DNA from 2 places in the Cytobacillus dafuensis genome. Region 2 is predicted to be linked to the other one. Evidence: a T-box and tRNA genes for the amino acid it is inferred to sense, from the RefSeq annotation. Region 2 holds a T-box; the other holds one or more tRNA genes.
What was found. The T-box of region 2 lies ahead of tyrS (tyrosine--tRNA ligase). A T-box ahead of a tRNA ligase gene usually reads a tRNA of that ligase, here a tRNA-Tyr.
Positions count from the first base shown of each region.

Region 1: it has a tRNA-Tyr gene. The T-box ahead of tyrS (tyrosine--tRNA ligase) is inferred to sense a tRNA for this amino acid. The anticodon was not compared.

Region 1 covers NZ_CP042593.1:417,135-424,530, forward strand. The annotation lists rRNA gene FSZ17_RS02110 (23S ribosomal RNA) at 1-2,758, shown strand, start outside; rRNA gene rrf (5S ribosomal RNA) at 2,949-3,065, shown strand; tRNA gene FSZ17_RS02120 (tRNA-Glu) at 3,105-3,179, shown strand; tRNA gene FSZ17_RS02125 (tRNA-Val) at 3,184-3,259, shown strand; tRNA gene FSZ17_RS02130 (tRNA-Thr) at 3,270-3,342, shown strand; tRNA gene FSZ17_RS02135 (tRNA-Lys) at 3,507-3,582, shown strand; tRNA gene FSZ17_RS02140 (tRNA-Gly) at 3,591-3,665, shown strand; tRNA gene FSZ17_RS02145 (tRNA-Arg) at 3,733-3,809, shown strand; tRNA gene FSZ17_RS02150 (tRNA-Pro) at 3,818-3,894, shown strand; tRNA gene FSZ17_RS02155 (tRNA-Ala) at 3,913-3,988, shown strand; tRNA gene FSZ17_RS02160 (tRNA-Met) at 4,017-4,093, shown strand; tRNA gene FSZ17_RS02165 (tRNA-Ser) at 4,118-4,210, shown strand; tRNA gene FSZ17_RS02170 (tRNA-Met) at 4,371-4,444, shown strand; tRNA gene FSZ17_RS02175 (tRNA-Asp) at 4,448-4,524, shown strand; tRNA gene FSZ17_RS02180 (tRNA-Phe) at 4,571-4,646, shown strand; tRNA gene FSZ17_RS02185 (tRNA-Tyr) at 4,671-4,755, shown strand; tRNA gene FSZ17_RS02190 (tRNA-Trp) at 4,760-4,833, shown strand; tRNA gene FSZ17_RS02195 (tRNA-His) at 4,843-4,918, shown strand; tRNA gene FSZ17_RS02200 (tRNA-Gln) at 5,077-5,151, shown strand; tRNA gene FSZ17_RS02205 (tRNA-Cys) at 5,161-5,234, shown strand; tRNA gene FSZ17_RS02210 (tRNA-Gly) at 5,257-5,330, shown strand; tRNA gene FSZ17_RS02215 (tRNA-Ile) at 5,337-5,413, shown strand; tRNA gene FSZ17_RS02220 (tRNA-Asn) at 5,429-5,503, shown strand; gene FSZ17_RS02225 (YitT family protein) at 6,443-7,273, shown strand.
Region 2 covers NZ_CP042593.1:3,713,434-3,720,829, forward strand. The annotation lists gene FSZ17_RS17715 (sensor domain-containing diguanylate cyclase) at 1-627, opposite strand, end outside; gene FSZ17_RS17720 (hypothetical protein) at 706-1,305, opposite strand; gene rpsD (30S ribosomal protein S4) at 1,640-2,242, shown strand; gene FSZ17_RS17730 (hypothetical protein) at 2,771-3,139, shown strand; gene tyrS (tyrosine--tRNA ligase) at 3,382-4,638, opposite strand; T-box leader at 4,937-5,160, opposite strand; gene FSZ17_RS17740 (transglycosylase domain-containing protein) at 5,362-7,396, shown strand, end outside.

The DNA.
Region 1 (7,396 bases), 1.6 Mb from region 2:
AGGCAGACCCGGGGAACTGAAACATCTAAGTACCCGGAGGAAGAGAAAGCAAACGCGATTCCCTGAGTAGCGGCGAGCGAAACGGGATTAGCCCAAACCAAGAGGCTTGCCTCTTGGGGTTGTAGGACACTCTACACGGAGTTACAAAGGAACGAGGTAAATGAACAGGTCTGGAAAGGCCGGCCATAGAAGGTAAAAGCCCTGTAGTTGAAACTTCGTTCCCTCCAGAGTGGATCCTGAGTACGGCGGGACACGTGAAATCCCGTCGGAAGCAGGGAGGACCATCTCCCAAGGCTAAATACTCCCTAGTGACCGATAGTGAACCAGTACCGTGAGGGAAAGGTGAAAAGCACCCCGGAAGGGGAGTGAAAGAGATCCTGAAACCGTGTGCCTACAAGTAGTCAGAGCCCATTAACGGGTGATGGCGTGCCTTTTGTAGAATGAACCGGCGAGTTACGATTACATGCGAGGTTAAGTTGAAGAGACGGAGCCGCAGCGAAAGCGAGTCTGAATAGGGCGAATGAGTATGTGGTCGTAGACCCGAAACCAGGTGACCTACCCATGTCCAGGTTGAAGTCCAGGTAACACTGGATGGAGGACCGAACCCACGCACGTTGAAAAGTGCGGGGATGAGGTGTGGGTAGCGGAGAAATTCCAATCGAACTTGGAGATAGCTGGTTCTCTCCGAAATAGCTTTAGGGCTAGCCTCATGTAGTAAGAGTCTTGGAGGTAGAGCACTGTTTGGACTAGGGGCCCTCATCGGGTTACCGAATTCAGACAAACTCCGAATGCCAAAGACTTATCCATGGGAGTCAGACTGCGAGTGATAAGATCCGTAGTCAAGAGGGAAACAGCCCAGACCACCAGCTAAGGTCCCAAAGTATACGTTAAGTGGAAAAGGATGTGGAGTTGCTTAGACAACCAGGATGTTGGCTTAGAAGCAGCCACCATTTAAAGAGTGCGTAATAGCTCACTGGTCGAGTGACTCTGCGCCGAAAATGTACCGGGGCTAAACGTATCACCGAAGCTGTGGATTGACATCTACGATGTCAGTGGTAGGAGAGCGTTCTAAGGGCGTTGAAGCTAGACCGTAAGGACTGGTGGAGCGCTTAGAAGTGAGAATGCCGGTATGAGTAGCGAAAGATGGGTGAGAATCCCATCCACCGAATGCCTAAGGTTTCCTGAGGAAGGCTCGTCCGCTCAGGGTTAGTCGGGACCTAAGCCGAGGCTGAAAAGCGTAGGCGATGGACAACAGGTTGATATTCCTGTACCACCTCTTTACCGTTTGAGCAATGGGGGGACGCAGGAGGATAGGGTAAGCGCGCTGCTGGAATAGCGCGTCCAAGCAGTTAGGCTGCAAGCGAGGCAAATCCCGCTTGCATAAAGGCTGAGCTGTGACGGCGAGGGAAATAAAGTACCGAAGTTCCTGAATCCACACTGCCAAGAAAAGCCTCTAGCGAGGGAAAAGGTGCCCGTACCGCAAACCGACACAGGTAGGCGAGGAGAGAATCCTAAGGTGAGCGAGAGAACTCTCGTTAAGGAACTCGGCAAAATCACCCCGTAACTTCGGGAGAAGGGGTGCTCATTTGGGTGAATAGCCCGGATGAGCCGCAGTGAATAGGCCCAGGCGACTGTTTAGCAAAAACACAGGTCTCTGCGAAGCCGTAAGGCGAAGTATAGGGGCTGACGCCTGCCCGGTGCTGGAAGGTTAAGAGGAGGGGTTAGCGCAAGCGAAGCTCTGAATTGAAGCCCCAGTAAACGGCGGCCGTAACTATAACGGTCCTAAGGTAGCGAAATTCCTTGTCGGGTAAGTTCCGACCCGCACGAAAGGCGTAACGATCTGGGCACTGTCTCAACGAGAGACTCGGTGAAATTATAGTACCTGTGAAGATGCAGGTTACCCGCGACAGGACGGAAAGACCCCGTGGAGCTTTACTGTAGCCTGATATTGAATTTCGGTACAGCTTGTACAGGATAGGTAGGAGCCTTGGAAGCCGGAGCGCTAGCTTCGGTGGAGGCATCGGTGGGATACTACCCTGGCTGTATTGAAATTCTAACCCGCACCCCTGATCGGGGTGGGAGACAGTGTCAGGTGGGCAGTTTGACTGGGGCGGTCGCCTCCTAAAAAGTAACGGAGGCGCCCAAAGGTTCCCTCAGAATGGTTGGAAATCATTCGAAGAGTGTAAAGGCATAAGGGAGCTTGACTGCGAGACCTACAAGTCGAGCAGGGACGAAAGTCGGGCTTAGTGATCCGGTGGTTCCGCATGGAAGGGCCATCGCTCAACGGATAAAAGCTACCCCGGGGATAACAGGCTTATCTCCCCCAAGAGTCCACATCGACGGGGAGGTTTGGCACCTCGATGTCGGCTCATCGCATCCTGGGGCTGTAGTCGGTCCCAAGGGTTGGGCTGTTCGCCCATTAAAGCGGTACGCGAGCTGGGTTCAGAACGTCGTGAGACAGTTCGGTCCCTATCCGTCGTGGGCGCAGGAAATTTGAGAGGAGCTGTCCTTAGTACGAGAGGACCGGGATGGACGCACCGCTGGTGTACCAGTTGTTCTGCCAAGAGCATCGCTGGGTAGCTATGTGCGGAAGGGATAAGTGCTGAAAGCATCTAAGCATGAAGCCCCCCTCGAGATGAGATTTCCCATAGCGTCAAGCTAGTAAGACCCCTGAAAGATGATCAGGTTGATAGGTTTGAGGTGGAAGCGTGGTGACACGTGGAGCTGACAAATACTAATCGGTCGAGGACTTAACCAAATAGAAAAGCGTAGGCGACTGCTTAGCTTCGAGAGGCGTTGGAGAGCCAGCTATGCAAATCCCGGTTTTGGATTTGTAGAGATGGATCGAAACGACCGAGAAGTTAGGAGCCGAAGCTGGACAATAAAATTTTAAATGATGATTGTCAGTTATCTAGTTTTGAAGGAATAATCCTTTTAACTAAAAATGGTCTGGTGGCGATAGCGAAAAGGTCACACCCGTTCCCATCCCGAACACGGAAGTTAAGCTTTTCAGCGCCAATGGTAGTTAGGGGCTGTCCCCTTGTGAGAGTAGGACGTCGCCAGGCCAAACCCTAATAAGGGTTATTTTTTTGCCAAAATTAGTTGGCCCGTTGGTCAAGCGGTTAAGACACCGCCCTTTCACGGCGGTAACACGGGTTCGAATCCCGTACGGGTCACCAATATGGAGGATTAGCTCAGCTGGGAGAGCACCTGCCTTACAAGCAGGGGGTCGGCGGTTCGATCCCGTCATCCTCCACCATAATTTATATGCCGGCCTAGCTCAATTGGTAGAGCAACTGACTTGTAATCAGTAGGTTGGGGGTTCAAGTCCTCTGGCCGGCACTCTAGAACGAGCCATTAGCTCAGTCGGTAGAGGATTACGGAAGCTTGCAGTACAGAGCGATACATCCTTGAATAGTAAGCTGTAGTAATCTGCGACAAATCACAAAGAGATTTGAAGCACAATTACGACTTAAAACGAAATTTAGGAAAATTCATTTTTTTTCGAGCCATTAGCTCAGTCGGTAGAGCATCTGACTTTTAATCAGAGGGTCGAAGGTTCGAGTCCTTCATGGCTCACCAGATAATTTGCGGAAGTAGTTCAGTGGTAGAACACCACCTTGCCAAGGTGGGGGTCGCGGGTTCGAATCCCGTCTTCCGCTCCAATTATTGCTGGTGTGCGGAACTAACAGACACAGGTCTTAAGATCATCGACACCACATATACAAGCGTGCGCCCGTAGCTCAATTGGATAGAGCGTCTGACTACGGATCAGAAGGTTATGGGTTCGACTCCTTTCGGGCGCGCCATTTACAAACGGGAAGTAGCTCAGCTTGGTAGAGCACTTGGTTTGGGACCAAGGGGTCGCAGGTTCGAATCCTGTCTTCCCGACCATGCTATCTACTTAATAATGGGGCCTTAGCTCAGCTGGGAGAGCGCCTGCCTTGCACGCAGGAGGTCAGCGGTTCGATCCCGCTAGGCTCCACCATATAACATAATTCTTTTTAGTTTGATTAGGCGGCGTAGCTCAGCTGGCTAGAGCGTACGGTTCATACCCGTAAGGTCGGGGGTTCGATCCCCTCTGCCGCTACCATGCTTTAATAGAATCTTATTATTCGGAGGAATACCCAAGTCCGGCTGAAGGGATCGGTCTTGAAAACCGACAGGCGGGTCAAACCGCGCAGGGGTTCGAATCCCCTTTCCTCCTCCATTTATTAAATATTATTGTCGCGGGGTGGAGCAACGAGCGTTACTTCACTGAATAAACTGCGAGTTGTACCGATCGAGTAGCTGCTTGAATCAGCTTTCTGAGATCGGGACAGTCCTAATACTCTCTAGGAGCATAGGAAAAATCTTATAAATATTATTGTCGCGGGGTGGAGCAGTCCGGTAGCTCGTCGGGCTCATAACCCGAAGGTCGCAGGTTCAAATCCTGTCCCCGCAATATGGTCCGGTAGTTCAGTTGGTTAGAATGCCTGCCTGTCACGCAGGAGGTCGCGGGTTCGAGTCCCGTCCGGACCGCCATTTTTTTCAGTAGTTAAAAACTACTGTTGATATATAGTTTATTTGTGGCTCAGTAGCTCAGTCGGTAGAGCAAAGGACTGAAAATCCTTGTGTCGGCGGTTCGATTCCGTCCTGAGCCACCATTTTTATACCTTTTTACTGAATATGGTGGGGTAGCGAAGTGGCTAAACGCGGCGGACTGTAAATCCGCTCCCTGTGGGTTCGGCGGTTCGAATCCGTCCCCCACCACCATTATAGGGGTATAGTTTAAAGGTAGAACAGAGGTCTCCAAAACCTCCAGTGTGGGTTCGATTCCTACTACCCCTGCCAATAATTATGGCGGTTGTGGCGAAGTGGTTAACGCATCGGATTGTGGTTCCGACATTCGTGGGTTCGATTCCCATCAGCCGCCCCATAATACTTTTTATTGACATAAGTACAAGTATTTAGATGATGTCGGAATATTTAACTACAGAAGTAGTTACACGGTAGCGCATTCATTTGCAATTAAATGTTCCTGCGGTGATTATTCATGAAGCAAACTCAAAGAGGATATTCATGATGAACCTTCAATGGGCTATAGCCAAGCGGTAAGGCAACGGACTTTGACTCCGTCATGCGTTGGTTCGAATCCAGCTAGCCCAGCCATTTTTTGTTGGCGGCATAGCCAAGTGGTAAGGCAGAGGTCTGCAAAACCTTTATCACCGGTTCAAATCCGGTTGCCGCCTCCATACAGATGAATATTATTTATTTGCGGGTGTAGTTTAGTGGTAAAACCTCAGCCTTCCAAGCTGATGATGAGGGTTCGATTCCCTTCACCCGCTCCATAATGTGGGCCTATAGCTCAGCTGGTTAGAGCGCACGCCTGATAAGCGTGAGGTCGATGGTTCGAGTCCATTTAGGCCCACCATTTCTATATAATTATTCCGCAGTAGCTCAGTGGTAGAGCTATCGGCTGTTAACCGATCGGTCGTAGGTTCGAGTCCTACCTGCGGAGCCATTTTTGTCCTTAATTTCTTCCTGCATATACATATATTAAAATCCCCCATCTATTCTTATTACTTTCTCTAACTTAAATCCTAAAAAAAAAGAATCGCCATGATGACAACTCCCATATTATTTCATATGAATTTTAATCATTTTTCTTTTGGACACAAATTTATATCATTTGTATGAGCTTTAATAGACTTAAATGTTAATAGAGATTCCTTTGTTATAGCCGAAGTTGGAAATCAATGGTAACGACAGCTATCTCATGAGACTATCTCAAGCTGAAAAAAGAGAAAAAGCGGTCTCATAAAGGGTTCATGAGACCACCACAAGCAGAAAAAAGAGAAAAAGCGGTCTCATAAAGAGTCCATGAGACCATCTCAAGCAGAAAAAAGAGAAAAAGCGGTCTCATAGTGAGTTCCTGAGACCATCTCAAGCAGAAAAAAGAGAAAAAGTGGTCTCATAGAGAGTTCATGAGACCATCTCAAGCAGAAAAAAGAGAAAAAGCGGTCTCATAAAGAGTTCCTGAGACCACTACAAGCTGAAAAAAGAGAATATAAAACCAGCTTTTCTAAATAACCGGCACCCAACCTTCTTCTGTGACAAAAATCCGGACTGCGACAACTTTTCTTATATATCCAAGATTTATAGAAAATATCAAAAGTCTATTGGGGGAATTTTCATGGAATGAAGCGACAAAAGGGAAGGATATTGTTGTATATAAGCGGACAATGCATTTGATATTGTAAAAGGCTCTGTGCTTGTATTGGCACTGACTGTCACTTGAATCCATGCGAAAAATACATTTGCACGATGAAGATATTTTTCACATAGTACCAAACTTTTATCCGTAATCCTTTCTTCAGTGGTGTTGAAACGAGAATAATATACGAGTATAATAGGATGATTCTGTATGTGCAGATAATTGGATATTAAAGGGTGGCGTGTAATGAAAAAAAGGATAGTAGATATTGTTTTTATAGCGTTAGGCTCATTGATTTTTGCACTAGGAGTTAATCTATTTATTATTCCAAACGAGCTCGGAGAAGGCGGAGTGACTGGGATCACCATTATTGCGTATTATCTATTTGAATGGTCTCCAGGTTTAGTGAACTTAGTACTTAATTCACTTCTGTTGATTGTTGGCTATAGATTTTTAAGTAAAACGACAACGATTTATACGATTATTGCTGTTGTACTTCATTCTCTATTCTTGCATTTAACGAAGGGCTGGAGCATTCCATCAGATGAAATAGTCGTGAATGCGATCTTCGGCGGCCTCTTCGTAGGTATAGGAATAGGCTTAATCATTCGTGTTGGCGGAACAACTGCCGGTACGACGATCTTAGCAAGAATCACACATAAATATCTCGGCTGGAGTATAAGCTATGGTTTGTTATTTTTTGATCTAATTGTCGCATTTTCTTCGTATTTTATTATCGGTGCTGAAAAGCTGATGCTTACGATTATGATGCTTTATATTGGTACGAAGGTCATGGAGTTCATTATTGAAGGGTTAAATCCTAAAAAGGCTGTAACGATCATATCTGATGTGCCGGACGAAATTGCACAGCAAGTGAATGATAAGATGAACAGAGGTGTGACCGTTTTTGCCGGCAGCGGCTACTATACAAAAATGCAAAAAGATATTTTATATATTGTGATAAGCAAACAAGAAGTCGTTAAGCTGAAGAAAATTGTTAACGATGCAGACAAGAGCGCATTTGTTGCTATACATGATGTTCGAGATGTTTTTGGAGAAGGCTTTGGAAGAATATAATCAAATGAAAAGGATGTTTGAAACGATGGCTTGACCACAGTTTCCAGCATCCTTTTTTGAATGGGCTGATCACCTTGCAAAAAGGTTTATTTCATCTCTTATAATATAGTTTTATTCTCAAAT
Region 2 (7,396 bases):
GTTATTATCATGAGAAAGAAGTAAATAATATGTAAATGTTGGGTAAACTTCCTGAAGTGTATAGATGATTTCCCCTAAGACATCATCCATGTTCATCGTAGAATGAAATTTCTCCGTAACACGAAACAGCTGTTTATACCTTTTTTCTTCTGAAGCTGTCTTAGTCAAAAATTGTGCTTTATCTAGAAATTTCGCAGACTCTAAACTAATCGCTTCCAGAATTTGATCCGAAAATTGAGCAAATGCTTTACAATCACCCTTTAGAGCAATAACCCCTAGCAAATGGTCATTCTTTTTAAGAATGAGTAATAAACCATCTCCCTCAAATCCAGAAAAAACTCGCTGCTCAATCCTTTTTTCTTTTACCATTTCTGTAATTTCTAAGATGGAGCTATTCGATATCTTATGTTGATCATCAATTAATTTTGTTGAAGCTTCTATCAATAATTGCTGTTTACAATTATTAAAACTATACAGAGTTGCTTCCTCAGCATTTATCAATGATTTGATGGATTTGAGCATATTAAGTAATAAATCTTCATATACCAAAAAACCATTTTCTGTGTCAATAATATCCAAAAAATGACTTTTTAATTGTATTATCATTTCATGCTCTGAGTGTACCATCTTTATCATCACCTATTATGAATACTGTTTATGGATCTATACGTTGGAAAAAATTCAAACTTTCCCACATCTATAAGTCTATTCCGTTTCAATTGTCGCAATTTTCACACTTACATTAGTTAGAACTAACCATAATAACCCATCCTCCGATAGTGAGTGTACACCAACTGAAGGGGAAGTTCCTGCATCTAATGATATTGATTGGTTGTCGTTTATCTTTATTAATGATTTGCTTTTATCGAATTCATACTGTGTTTCATAAGGACTATAGAGGCTTCTATTTTGCACATGCCTTTTTTCTTCTTTCAAACTTGAATTAAAATACACCCATTTTCCATCTATAAGTGCCCAAATTCCAATTTCCTTCCGATCAGGTGATAATTGAGTTGGCGCACTTTTTAATTTTTTTGCATGAAGGGTGCGAAATTTAAAGCGGTCACTTCTATCAATTTGATAAATAGCTAAAATATGCTCGTTATTTTTATTTTCATATAATGCGACAATCGGATCATCTGTCGCTTGTACACTTGGCTTCAATACAATTGCTAGAGGTTGTTGTTGCTCTTCTTTTTGTGTTAATTGCGTATCATATCGATATATAAAAGCAAATATCGTCACAAGCATAAAAAAACCGATTAACACAAATCGGATAAACCTCTCTTTAGACGTTTCATTCACTAAGATCACTCTTATTTCAAATTATCTTTCTTCTTATTATATCATATCTATATAGATGAGATAGTAAAAAAATACAAGGTTTCTTTCAATACACAGTAAAATCCCCCTTGACTATTCATATTCAAAAACTATATAATATTCTTTGTGTAAAATATTGCAGCCTATGTGAACTCTTTAATGATTTCATTTTGTTCCTCAATCAGACATTACTGATGACGGGGTACTGTGTAACCCTTAGCTGCTAGGGCGAAGGTACATGAAAACAAAATGTTCATCAAAGTTGAGCACATCTGTTTTTATTTTACAAAATAAAAACATAAAGGAGGAGTCTTAAATGGCTCGTTATACTGGTCCAAGCTGGAAACTATCTCGCCGTCTAGGAATTTCCCTAAGCGGTACAGGTAAAGAATTAGAAAAGCGTCCTTACGCTCCTGGACAACATGGTCCAAACCAACGCAAGAAATTATCTGAATACGGATTACAATTACAAGAAAAGCAAAAACTTCGTCATATGTATGGAGTAAATGAGCGTCAATTCCGTAACTTATTTGATAAAGCTGGTAAATTAACTGGTAAACATGGTGAAAACTTCATGATTCTTTTAGAATCTCGTCTTGATAATGTTGTTTATCGCCTTGGCCTAGCTCGTACTCGTCGTCAAGCTCGCCAAATTGTTAACCATGGTCATATCTTAGTTAATGGTTCTCGCGTTGATATCCCATCATTCCGCGTACAACCTGGCCAAACAATCAGCCTTCGTGAAAAGTCTCGTAACCTTGACATCGTTAAGGAAGCTATCGAAGTAAACAACTTCGTTCCTGACTTCTTAACTTTTGATGCTGATAAATTAGAAGGAACTTTCACTCGCTTACCAGAGCGTTCTGAACTTCCTGCTGAAATTAACGAATCTCTAATCGTTGAGTTCTACTCTCGTTAATTAAATTGCATTGTAAATAACGCTTTTATAGCCCTAGAAACCTTGTTAACCAACGTTTCTAGGGCTTTTTTTGTGCGCTGTAGGCATCTTACAAAAGAGCAAAACAAAAAAGTTCCTGCTACGATTCCTTAAATAAGTGTTCATCCAACTATTATTGTTTGAAATGTAGAATTTTGTAGATTTATGATGAATATTGCAATTAAATGTTGAAATTAGTAAAAAAATACTATATTATAACTTCATAATATGAATAAAGTCCTATATATACATAATAAGAAAGGCAAAACACTCAAAAAATTAGGATAAAAAACCTGCATCCTAAGGTTTCGTCAATTCTAAATACCTATACAATGATAGACAAGTTACCAATTTTTTGATTATAGTATTAAATTTTTTTGCTATTCTAATCTATTCAGAATAGTCTTTTTTAATGTTAATTCAAAATATTATTATTGCTTTTTTACATATATGTTGGAAGAACTATTTTAAATTTATCAGAAAAAAAATAAATAAAGAGGTGTAATTGAATTGAAGGTAGATGAATTAATTTTTGAAATCAATAAATACATGGATGAATTAGATTTTGTCACGGCTCGAAAACTTATTGAAGAGAATCTGGAAATATTAAATAAACATAGGCTCTCACTAAGAAGCAACGCAAGAGAATTACTAAAATTTTTAACTGACAGACTTGAATCAGGATACCAGCCTATTTCAAGACAAGATATGGCTATACTGATTGCAATAAACTCTTATGCATCTAATTTTGATATTAGATCTTTAAAATTTATCGTCAAGGATAAAGCAAAATTGCTACTAAGAACAGATATTATTGAATATTTAAATACAGATGCAAAAGTAATATTGGATGGTATGGGTGTTATAAACACTAGGTAATAATTACACTAAAAAAAGGCAAAAAAATCCTGTTTTATAGATACTGGATTTTTTTTTGCCTTTTTTACCATAATTATAAGTATTGAAGAGCATTGAACATATAAAAGGCTGTCCCAAAAGCAAAGGGTCAGGCACCACGAACAACATCTAATATCTATAAGCGATCGGGATTCTAGATATAGTTTATTGCGGATGCCAGACACCTTATGGGACAACCTCTTCAGTATATATCGTTTAATATTTTAATATTTAATTAAAAAGTATTTCTTCTTACCACGGCGAATAATAGTAAATTCATCCTCGATACGATCTTTTACAGAAAGAATATAATCTGTGTCTGTCACTCTTTCACCATTAATTGAAACCGCTCCATTAGCGACATCTTCACGCGCTTGACGTTTAGATGGCGAAATTTTTGCAGCTACTAGCAGGTCAACAAGACCAATTTCTTCACCGGAAGCATGCTCATATGAAGGCACATCTTTAAAGCCTTGTTTAATTTCTGCAGCTGATAGATTTCTCACTTCTCCGCTGAAGAGAGCATCCGTAATTTTAATCGCTTGATTTAGAGATTCTTCTCCATGAATAAGACGGGTCATTTCCTCTGCCAGCGCTTTCTGAGCCTTGCGAAGATGTGGTTCTTCTTGAACAGACTGTTCCAGCTTTTCAATTTCTTCTCGGGATAAGAACGTGAAATATTTCAAGTATTTAATAACATCTGCATCAGCTGAATTAATCCAGAATTGGTAGAACTCATATGGAGTCGTTTTTTCCGGGTCTAACCAGACAGCACCGCTTTCTGTTTTACCGAACTTTGTTCCGTCAGCTTTTGTTACAAGTGGAATTGTAAGGCCATATGCTTTAGCGCCTTCCCCTGTCATTTTGCGAATCATCTCAAGACCAGTTGTGATATTTCCCCATTGGTCACTGCCACCAATTTGCAATTTACATTGATGATTCTCATATAGATGTTTGAAGTCCATTCCTTGTAAAATCGTATAAGTAAACTCAGTAAATGATATGCCTGTTTCTAAACGAGAAGCAATTGTATCTTTCGCAAGCATATAATTTATCCCAATATGCTTTCCGAAATCCCTTAAAAAGGTAATGATGTTTAATGGTGCTGTCCAATCATAGTTATTTACCATCGTAGCACCATTTTCACCATCAAATGAAAATATTCTTTTTAATTGAGCAGTTAAGCACTCTACATTGTGCTGCACAGTTTCAATTGTTTGCAGTGTTCTTTCCTCAGTTGCCTTTGGATCACCGATTAATCCGGTTGCCCCGCCAACAAGAACGATTGGACGATGTCCATGGTTTTGAAATCTTCTTAAGGTTAAAAACGGAAGCAAATGCCCTATGTGCATACTATCACCAGTTGGGTCCATTCCACAGTATAAAGAAATTTTCTCTTTATTTAATGTATCCTTTAAGCCTTCCTCATCTGTTTGTTGATAAATAATTCCTCTCCATTGCAATTCTTCAAGTAAATTCATTTCTAATTTCCTCCTTTAAAAAAATGGCTCTGTTAAACGCTGTTGTTGATTTCCGCTGCAGGCGCTTAGCGATCGCTGGCGGTCGGGGAGCCTCCTCGTCGCTAACGCTCCTGCGGGGTCTCCCCTGGACACGCATTTCCCGCAGGACATTGAAAATGCTTCCTAGAATAATCACCGCACGAAGAAAATGCGTTAGCATTTTCGAGGAGCTCGCGCCTTCTGCTCCAATCAACACTAAATAGCATTATCAACACTGAGTTTTAACAATGCAAAAAAATAAAAAGCGCCCCTGCTAAATTGCAGGGACGCATATTTTTGCGCGATACCACCCAGATTGAGGACAAATAAATGCCCTCCACTCAACATGTTAACGGTTTAACCGTTCACTGCTATAACTGGAACACAGGTTGACAGTGAAAGCTCAGGGAGGTAATTCATCCTTCAATATGTATCGGCTCACAGCAACCGCCGACTTTCTGAAACAGAGATTGAAGCATTACTAATTCCCATCAATGCTTATAATTTTTTTATATTATAGCATTTTTATCATATAGTGCAAAAATTGTCAAATACCTATTAAAATATTTTTCAATGAAAGGCAGGAAAAGCCAGTAAGTTATTTTTCCATTACGAAAAAAGGAAATTTCAGAAAAATTGCGAACCAAACCATATTAATATCTCTGTTTATGCTATAATGTATGTGATTTTAGGGGGATGATGTACATGGAACAGAATCAACATTTTAAAGATAAATTGAGGTCGTGGTTCAGCCTATTAACGAATAAAAAAGCAACAAAAGGAGCGCGTATCTCCTTTCAGGTTGCTTGGAACTTAATTTTGCTTTTTATTGTGGTTGTCGTTCTTGTCGGCTCATTTGCCGGGGGAGTTGGGGCAGGTTATTTTGCCTCCCTGGTAAAAGACGAAAAGGTACGTCCATATGAAAAAATGAAAAAAGATATTTATAACTATGAAGAAACCTCTGATATATATTTTGCAGACAATGTTTATCTCGGCAAGCTTCGAACGGACCTAGAACGTGAGGAAGTCAAGCTCGATAACGTTTCTCAATATTTAATTGACGCAGTCGTAGCAACAGAGGACGAATATTATTATGAGCATAATGGGGTCGTACCTAAAGCGATAATGCGTGCCGTGTTTCAAGAAGTGACAAATTCTTCTGTCCAAAGTGGAGGAAGCACACTTACACAGCAATTAATCAAAAACCAATTATTAACCAACGAAGTATCCTTCGAACGAAAGGCTAAAGAAATATTACTCGCTCTCCGTTTAGAAAAGTTTTTTGATAAGAAGGAAATTTTGGAAGCCTATTTAAATGTTTCAACCTTTGGCAGAAATTCATCTGGGAGAAATATTGCAGGTGTTCAAGCAGCTGCTAAAGGAATATTCGGTGTTAATGCAAAGGACTTAAATCTTGCACAATCCGCTTTCATCGCTGGTCTTCCGCAAAGTCCATTCGGCTACACGCCTTATACACAAGCTGGAGAACTAAAAACACCTGAAGGGCTTGAACCTGGCCTTACGCGAATGAAAACCGTTTTAAAAAGAATGTATGATAATGGAAAAATCGATCAAAAGCAATACGAAGAGGCATTAGCCTATGATATCACAAAGGACTTTATTCCACGCGTCGAAAGTACAGTTGAAAAGTATCCATACTTGACCATGGAAATAGAGAAGCGCGCTGTTGAAATCATGACAGAAATATTAGCAAAAAATGACGGATACACTGAGCAGGATTTAAAAAATAATAGTGAGCTTCAAAATGAATACGAGATTTTAGCAGACCGTAATATACGTCAAAACGGTTATCAAATCCATACAACCATCCACAAGGGTATTTATGATGCCATGCAAACGGCAAAAGATAATTTTGCTTACTATGGAAGCGATAAAGTAGAAATGGTTAAAGACGCTGAAACCGGTGAAATGAAAGAGGTTATTGAACCGGTACAGCTTGGAGCAATTCTAATCGATAACAGCACTGGAAAAATTCTATCCTTTGTCGGTGGAAGAGATTTTGAGTTAAACCAGGTAAATCATGCTACATTTTCTACACGATCTAACGGTTCAACAATGAAGCCTTTAGTTGTTTACGCTCCAGCCCTAGAGTTAGGAAAGGTATCTCCAGGAACAGTAATACCGGATGTCGAGGTCTATCTGGATCCTCATCGTCCAAATGAACCATATCCAAGAAACTATGATAAAACATATAGTGGATTAGTTTCTGCACGCCATGCATTGGCAATGTCCTATAATGTGCCTGCCATGCTAACCTATCGGACAATTATTGATCAACGACCAGCACAATATCTAGAGAAGATGGGTTTTACAACTGTTATTGAAAATGACTACACAACAAATTCATTAGCACTCGGCGGCATTACAAACGGTGTAACAGTGGAAGAAAATGTTAATGCTTATGGCACATTTGCTAATGGCGGAAAATTTATAGATGCTTACATGATTGAAAAAATAGTAGACAAAAACGGTAAAGTCATCTATCAGCATGAAGTAGAGCCAGTTGAGGTTTTCAGCCCTCAAACTGCTTATCTAACTATTGATATGATGAGAGATGTTATTAGTAATGGAACAGCAAGCTCGCTAAAAGGCCGTTTAAAATTTAATTCCGATTGGGCTGGAAAAACAGGTACAGGCCAAGATTTAAAGGATTCATGGTTTGTCGCAGTCAATCCAAAGGTTAGTTTTGGTGTCTGGAATGGATACGATACACCGAAAC